One region of the Cytobacillus mangrovibacter genome, then DNA from elsewhere that is predicted to be linked to it. Evidence: predicted binding sites of a transcription regulator. Region 1 holds the regulator's gene; the other holds the start of a gene.
The links. The regulator LexA, encoded in region 1, represses DNA repair genes until DNA is damaged. The targets are predictions, from matches to a motif close to CGAACATATGTTCG.

Region 1 (4,441 bases):
TTAGTGTTGGATGATTCTCATCTTTTTTTGCTTCTTCAAGTGCTTTCGCAATCTCAGAAAGATCATTTCCATCTTCGACTTTTAAATACTGCCAACCATATGAAGTAAAACGCTGGGCAACACTTTCTGAGAAAGATTTGTCTAAATCACCATCTAGAGAAATATCATTAGAATCATAAAGGACAACTAGTCTTCCAAGCTTTAAATGACCTGCAAGAGAAGCAGCTTCAGCAGATACGCCCTCCATTAAATCTCCATCTCCACAGATGCTGTATGTATAGTGATCAACAATATCCATTTGATCTTTATTATAAACAGATGCCAAATGACGTTCAGCCATCGCCATCCCTACAGACATTGCTATACCTTGTCCTAGTGGTCCTGTTGTTGCATCTACACCTGCTGTATGCCCAAACTCTGGATGACCAGGTGTCTTACTTCCCCATTGTCTAAACTCTTTAATGTCTTTCATTGCAACATCGTAGCCTGAAAGATGAAGAAGACTATATAAAAGCATTGAGCCATGTCCTGCAGAAAGTACAAAACGGTCACGGTTGAACCAGTTAGGGTTTTTCGGATTATGATTCATATATCTCGTCCAAAGTGTATACGCCATTGGTGCAGCACCCATTGGCATTCCTGGGTGTCCAGAATTGGCCTTTTCAATGGCATCAATAGATAAAGTACGAATCGAGTTTATTGATAAAGCATCATTTTGATCAAACATCAAATACATCTCCTCTATGAGTAATCACTACTCTTTTAATAATATAGACTGCTTCCTCGATATTCAATATATTGTATCATTGACAAGGAAAAATCCGCTGTATTTCATATTTTGTCACAAACATACAACCATATGTAAAGAAGGAATACAAAACCATGTATTCCTTCTTTTAATGAAGATGGCTCTTATTCTGAACCTCTTTGAGCTTTTTAGGTGTAACATCATCCCCATTAGGATCAACAATCGTAACCCCTTTAAGCGTATTTAACATGGAAGAGCGAAATGTCTCTAAGTATTCCCTCCGTAGAGCAGATTGTTCCTTGGCTTCTACTTCAGTTAGACCTGATTCCTTTGCTTTCTTTGCAAGCGTATTGATACGCGCAAGTTTGTCTTTAGGCAGCATAATAAGGCTCCTTTTTATTCATTAAACTCAACTGCCATAATACTAGAAATGCGAACTTTTGACAAGAAAAGTTCACTCACTTGAATTGGATTCAGTATATTCCTGAAACCTTCTATGCACAGTTGCTTTTGAAATATCGTAGCCGAATCCCCTTAAAGTAGCCGCAATCTCTGAAAAGGTCAATTTATTTTTCCTCAGTCTAACAATTTCTTCAATAGGTACTTCGATACGTTCTCTGCCAGAATGGGCACCCAAATTCGCTAAGTTTTTTTCAGGTCTGTATCCATTTTTCACAGCCCTCCTCATCCCACGTTTGATCTTAATATTATGTAGTTTCCTTTGGTATTCCTCTACCATTCCAACAATATTTAAAACCATTGAGTCTGATTCAGAAAGCTGCAGCTCACCATTGTGTGAAATACTGTATAATTTAATCCCTTCTTTTAAAATACAATGAAGGATCGCAATCTTTGCATTGCCGCGACCTAGTCTTGTTTCATCCTGGATAAGAATTACTTCTATCTGCTTTTCTTTCATAAGCGATAAAAGCTCGAGAATTCCATCTCTATCAAGTTCAAAGCCGCTTGCTTGTTCTTTAATAATCTTAACTATTTGAAATCCCTGATCATTAGCGAGCTTTGTTAACTCTTCTTCTTGTCTAGCAAGGGATGTTTCCTGCGTTTGCTTAGTTGTACTGACACGGCAGTATATTATTGCTTTCATACTTAGTCCTTCCTTAATGCCTATTTACTTTGAGAACTCGCTACTTCCGTTCCCTTCTCCTTTTTTTGAATAATAGGAATCACAAGTTCATCTCCAGGATAGATTCGATCTCCAGAAATTCCATTCTTACTTTCCACCCATTTTACAAATTCCTTGGAAGTTAATTTATGTTCTTCAGAAAATTCCTCTGCAATTTGCCAAAGTGAATCTCCTTCATTAATAGTAATTTTCATTAGTGCATCATCATCTAGTCTATCAAGCTGACAAACAAGTATAAATGTAGTAAATAAGCTTAAAACGAGTAAAATAATAGCATAAGAATATCGATTCCACAATTTTTTCATCTTCCAGCACCTCAATAAGAATATACGTTCGTTTGATAACTCGATTATAAACCGAACATTTGTTTTATGTCAACAAATATTCGAACTTATGTTTGTACATATATATTAAAGATGCTATAATTAGGAAAAGAAAATCATAAGAGGTGTAATTATGATGGTAAAATTATCGAAAAGACAGCAGGATATATTAGACTTCATTAAAGATGAGGTTAGATTAAAAGGTTATCCACCATCCGTCAGAGAAATCGGGGAAGCAGTCGGTCTAGCATCAAGTTCAACCGTACACGGACATCTTGCTAGATTAGAAACAAAGGGATTAATACGAAGAGACCCTACTAAACCGCGTGCCATTGAAATTCTTGATTTAGATGAAGGAGCAGGAACTCTAAATTATAAAGTAGTGAATGTGCCTATCGTTGGAAAAGTAACAGCTGGTTTACCAATCACAGCTATTGAGAATGTCGAGGAGTATTTTCCATTACCAGAAAGACTTGCACCTGCAGATGAGCAAGTTTTCATGCTTGAGATTATGGGAGAAAGTATGATTGAGGCTGGAATATTAGATGGCGATTACGTAATTGTAAGACAGCAAAGCACAGCTAATAATGGGGATATTATCGTTGCAATGACAGAAGAAGATGAAGCAACCGTTAAGAGATTCTTCAAAGAAAAAGATCGAATCAGGCTTCAACCAGAAAATTCAACAATGGAGCCAATTATTCTCCGCAATGTTTCTATTTTAGGAAAAGTTATCGGAGTATATCGCGACATTCATTAATCTTATGCCTAATAAATAGGGAAACCTCGATTGTAGAGGTTTCCCTATTCCTTATTTACTGCCACCAACACCATTTAATTCAAACTATCATTGTATATTTGTATCTATTTTTTAAGTTTGGAAAATAAGAATTTTGTTAGGCATTAAACACAAAAAGAGACTGGGACAAAAGGTTTTCAGCAACTTAAAAAGCCGAACTATTATTAGAAATGCTAACACAGCATTTTGCAATAGTTCGGCTTTCTGTATTTAGATATTAAAAAAAATTTATCATTCGGCTTTGGACACAGCTAAATTAGTTATGTCCCAGCCTCTTTTTATTAATACATCGATAAATACTGCTCGCGCTCCCATGGATGGACTTGAGTACGGAACATATCCCATTCGATTTCTTTCGCTTCAACAAAGTGCTCAAAAATATGATCACCTAGAGCAGAAACGATCGTTTCATTTTCTTTTAATTTAACTAGCGCTTCAGCAAGCGTTGATGGAAGATCATCAATGCCCTCAGCTATGCGCTCTTCTTTGCTCATCACATATATATTGCGATCAACAGATGCTGGTGGAACAAGATTGTTTTTAATACCATCAAGACCAGCTTTAAGTAAGACAGCCATTGCCAGATATGGATTGGCTGCAGGATCAACACTTCGAACCTCTACGCGTGTACTTACTCCTCTTGAAGAAGGAATACGAATTAATGGTGAACGATTCTGTGCAGACCACGCTACATAACACGGTGCTTCATATCCTGGTACTAAACGCTTAAAAGAGTTGACTGTCGGATTCGTTACAGCTGTAAAGCTTGTCGCATGTTTGAGTATACCTGCAATAAATTGACGTGCTGTATCACTCATTTGCAAGTCTCCTTTTTCATCAAAGAAAGCGTTCTTCCCTTCTTTAAATAAGGATACATTGCAATGCATGCCAGATCCTGCAACCCCGAATAATGGCTTTGGCATAAATGTAGCATGAAGTCCGTGCTTACGTGCAATTGTTTTTACAACAAGTTTGAACGTTTGAATTTGGTCACAAGCTGTTAGTGCATCAGCATATTTAAAGTCAATCTCATGCTGCCCTGGCGCCACTTCATGATGTGATGCCTCAATTTCAAATCCCATTTCTTCCAATTCAAGAACGATATCACGACGACAATTTTCTCCAAGATCTGTTGGAGCTAAGTCAAAATATCCACCGTTATCGTTTAACTCTAATGTTGGTTCACCATTTTGATCAAGCTTAAATAAGAAGAATTCTGGTTCTGGGCCAAGGTTGAAATTCGTAAACCCTATTTCTTCCATTTCCTTCAATATACGTTTTAAGTTATTACGGGGATCCCCTTGAAAAGGAGTACCATCTGCATTATGGATATCACAAATAAGTCGGGCAACCTTGCCTTTTTCAGCTGTCCAAGGAAACACTACCCACGTATCTAAATCTGGAAATAAGTACATATCAGATTCTTC
Region 2 (4,441 bases), on a different contig from region 1:
GACAGAATCACTGAAAAAGAGAATGAAGTTGTCTCATAGCTGATGCTTATGAGAAAGAATCCCCGAGAAAGCTAGAGGAACAGTCTCATAGAAAGGTTCTATGAGACAAATCTTCGAAAAAGCCGAAGGAGAAGTCCCATAGAAATGCTCTATGAGACAAATCTTCGAAAAAGCTGAAGGAGAAGTCCCATAGAAATGCTCTATGAGACAATCTTTGAAAAAGCTGAAGGAGAAAGTCCCATAAAAGAGTTCAATGAGACAAAATCTCCAAAAAAGCTTAAAGGCTGTCACATAGAAGAAATCTATATGATAAAATCTCCAAATATAAGCTCAAATGTGAGGCTGACTCAAAAAGCTCGTTTTTTTAACGGTTCTTGAGTCAGCCTCGTTTTTAGAATAGTTACTTTCGCATCTGTTCTTGTGCCATACGTACAAGCTCTTTCACCATATTGCCGCCAATCTCGCCGCCGACTTTTCCTGCTTCTTCTGAGGTTAAGCTGCCATTATAACCTTTATGGAGAGGAACACCGACTTCATTTGCCACCTCATATTTCACATCATCAGGATTTTCTTGATCGATCTCGTATCCTTTATTTTTCATGACTTGATTTTTCAACTGATCCAATGCTCCTCGTGATTCTGGAACGAGCGGGCGTCGTTTTCTTCTAGCCATCTTTAAGCCTCCCTAAAATGGTTATATGATTATCATGTGGGGACAAGCATGGAATCATTCGCTTAAAGCGGGTGGTGTATGTTACCAAAATACGCTATTCTATTGATAGGTGAAATTAGTAAAAGAAGGTGTAATAAGTGGGATTGAAATTTTTATCGGCCTTGCTGATTCCAGGTTTGCTTGTGGTGCTGTTTACAAGAGTGGCTTATAATCATGTGATTGGTCTTGTCCTGACAGTAGCATTAATTGCAGCTTCTGTTTATAAAGGTTACACAGATTCTTTCTGGTTGATCGTAGTGGATGCCTTTTCGTTAACTGTGGGATTTTGGTATGCGCAAAAAATGAGAATGAGATTTCGTAAAAAATCATAATAAAGCCCTGTCGTCCAGTTTCGACAGGTTTTTTTATGGATTTTTCCAGGCGATAGCCATCATAAAAATTCAATCAAACGTTTGATTAACGATACTTTGACCAGATTCCTCTTAATAATGGATCATGCGATATAATTCGCGAGAAAAGAAAGGAGAATTTCTCGGGAAATTGTCGAGTGGAAATGATTGCAAAATGACGACTAACCCCAATGAAAAAATCTAATCAAACGTTTGATTAACAAAACTTCGACAATATTCTCCCTTCTTTGATAATAGCCAATCTAACATCACAACAAACAGAAAAATAAAACGAATATCCGTTCGTATATTGCTGGTTTGTTTTAACCGCTTTGTGGTAGAATGATTATATAGAATTGAAGTTAAATAATGACAAATCAGCCAGTATATCAATAGACAATTTCAAACATTTTCATAAACCGAGCTAGAGCTAATAGAGAATAGAATAATCGAACTGGAGGCATGTAAGTGAAGGATCAATTTAAACTCGTTTCAAAGTATTCGCCACAGGGTGATCAGCCAGAGGCAATTAGGCAAATTGTCGAGGGCATTCAATCTGGAAAACGCCATCAGACACTGTTAGGAGCAACTGGAACAGGAAAAACCTTTACCATTTCCAATGTAATAAAAGAAGTGAATCGTCCTACATTAATCATTGCTCATAATAAAACCCTTGCTGGTCAGCTATACAGTGAATTTAAAGAGTTCTTTCCAGATAATGCCGTTGAGTATTTTGTTAGCTATTATGATTACTTTCAGCCGGAAGCCTATGTTCCATCGACAGATACTTTCATAGAAAAGGATTCAAGTATTAATGATGAGATAGATAAGCTTCGCCACTCGGCAACATCTTCACTGTTTGAACGTAAGGATGTTGTTATTATTGCAAGTGTGTCATGTATTTATGGCTTGGGTTCTCCCGAGGAATACAGAGAACTTGTCTTATCTCTTCGCACAGGAATGGAAATTGAAAGAAATCAATTGCTGCGCAAACTAGTAGACATTCAATATGAACGCAATGATATGAACTTCCAGCGTGGGACTTTTCGTGTTCGTGGGGATGTCGTTGAAATTTTCCCAGCTTCTAAAGATGAACATTGTTTGCGGGTCGAATTTTTCGGAGATGAAATTGATCGTATCCGAGAAGTAGATGCATTGACTGGCGAAATTATTGGTGAACGTGATCATGTCGCTATTTTCCCAGCATCCCACTTCGTTACCCGTGAAGAAAAGATGCTTGTAGCTATTCAAAATATTGAGAAGGAATTAGAAGAACGATTAGCGGATTTGCGTGAAAATAACAAGCTGCTTGAAGCACAGCGCTTAGAACAGCGAACTCGTTATGATCTGGAAATGATGAGGGAAATGGGCTTTTGTTCAGGGATTGAGAACTATTCCAGACATTTGACATTAAGGCCCGCAGGCTCAACACCTTATACGCTGTTGGATTACTTCCCTAAGGATTTATTGATCGTCATTGATGAGTCCCATGTTACGCTTCCGCAAATACGCGGGATGTACAATGGGGACCAAGCACGGAAGTCCGTTCTTGTTGAACATGGGTTCCGTCTGCCTTCAGCATTGGATAATCGGCCACTGATGTTTCCAGAGTTTGAAAAGCATGTTAATCAAATTGTCTATGTATCTGCAACACCTGGTCCATATGAGCTTGAACATACACCAGTGATGATTGAGCAAATTATTCGACCGACTGGATTGCTTGACCCAACAATAGATGTCCGCCCAATTGAGGGACAAATTGATGATATGATTGGTGAAATCCAAGATCGAATTAAGCGGAATGAACGGGTATTAATTACCACGTTAACAAAGAAAATGTCCGAGGATCTAACCGATTATTTAAAGGAAATTGGCATTAAGGTGCAATATCTCCATTCTGAGGTAAAAACACTAGAGCGGATTGAAATTATCCGTGAACTCCGAATGGGGACCTATGATGTATTAGTTGGGATTAATCTTTTAAGAGAAGGGCTGGATATTCCTGAGGTCTCACTCGTTACCATACTAGATGCTGATAAGGAAGGTTTCCTTCGATCTGAACGTTCTTTGATTCAAACGATCGGTCGTGCGGCTCGGAATGCGAACGGGCAAGTTATTATGTATGCAAACCGAATAACTAATTCAATGGAATTAGCTATTAGCGAAACAAATCGGCGCCGAAAATTGCAGGAGGAGCATAACCGAAAGCATGGGATTACGCCACAAACGATTCAAAAGGAAATCCGAGATGTTATTCGTGCGACACATGCGGCTGAAGAGCAAGAAGAGTACAAGGCTTCCTCACAAATTGGCAAGCTGAATAAGAAAGAACGTGAAAAGCTGATTACGAGTATGGAAAAAGAAATGAAGGAAGCAGCAAAAGCACTCAATTTCGAACGGGCTGCTGAGCTGCGTGATTTACTATTAGAGTTGAAAGCGGAAGGATGACGTACGAATGGCGATGGATAAATTAATAGTTAAAGGCGCCAGAGCCCATAATTTAAAAAATATTGATGTCACAATTCCAAGGGATAAGCTTGTTGTGTTAACAGGGCTTTCTGGTTCAGGAAAGTCCTCGCTTGCCTTTGATACAATTTATGCAGAAGGACAGCGCAGATATGTGGAATCACTATCTGCTTATGCACGTCAGTTCCTCGGACAAATGGATAAACCTGATGTCGATGCAATCGAAGGTTTATCGCCAGCCATATCCATTGATCAAAAAACGACTAGCAGAAACCCTCGCTCCACAGTGGGGACGGTAACAGAAATTTACGATTACCTACGGTTACTGTATGCAAGAGTGGGCCGACCAACATGTCCGATTCATCATATTGAAATCTCATCGCAAACAATCGAGCAAATGGTTGACCGAATTCTTGAATACCCTGAACGAACAAAGCTTCAAATACTTTCACCGCTTGTATCTGGCAGAAAAGGGACCCATGTAAAGGTTCTAGAAGATGTCAAAAAGCAAGGGTTTGTTCGTGTGCGTATCGATGGAGAAATGTATGACCTTGGAGAAGAAGTAGCTCTTGAGAAAAATAAAAAGCACTCGATTGAAGTAGTCATTGACCGAATTGTTGTCAAGGAGGGAGTAGCTGCACGTCTTGCTGATTCCATTGAAACGGCATTAAAGCTTGGTGACGGAAAGGTGCTTATTGATGTGATCGGGCAGGAAGAGCTATTATTCAGCGAAAATCATGCTTGTCCACATTGTGATTTTTCTATTGGTGAACTTGAGCCACGGATGTTTTCCTTTAATAGCCCTTTCGGTGCTTGCCCTGGATGTGATGGACTGGGGTCTAAGCTTGAAGTGGATGTGGATCTAGTTGTGCCAGATCGGGATCTTTCATTAAAACAAAATGCAATCGCACCA

Region 2: a site for LexA is predicted at 1,355-1,368, ahead of uvrB (excinuclease ABC subunit UvrB). Genes of this name have one in related genera too.

What each region holds. Positions count from the first base shown of each region.
Region 1 covers NZ_JBIACJ010000001.1:355,902-360,342, forward strand. Annotated here, with positions in the region: gene tkt (transketolase) at 1-727, opposite strand, end outside; gene ACFYKT_RS01775 (DUF896 domain-containing protein) at 897-1,130, opposite strand; gene ACFYKT_RS01780 (YneB family resolvase-like protein) at 1,203-1,853, opposite strand; gene yneA (cell division suppressor protein YneA) at 1,874-2,197, opposite strand; gene lexA (transcriptional repressor LexA) at 2,352-2,975, shown strand; gene glnA (type I glutamate--ammonia ligase) at 3,296-4,441, opposite strand, start outside.
Region 2 covers NZ_JBIACJ010000004.1:168,024-172,464, forward strand. Annotated here, with positions in the region: gene ACFYKT_RS09355 (alpha/beta-type small acid-soluble spore protein) at 401-673, opposite strand; gene ACFYKT_RS09360 (CsbA family protein) at 811-1,044, shown strand; gene uvrB (excinuclease ABC subunit UvrB) at 1,531-3,510, shown strand; gene uvrA (excinuclease ABC subunit UvrA) at 3,518-4,441, shown strand, end outside.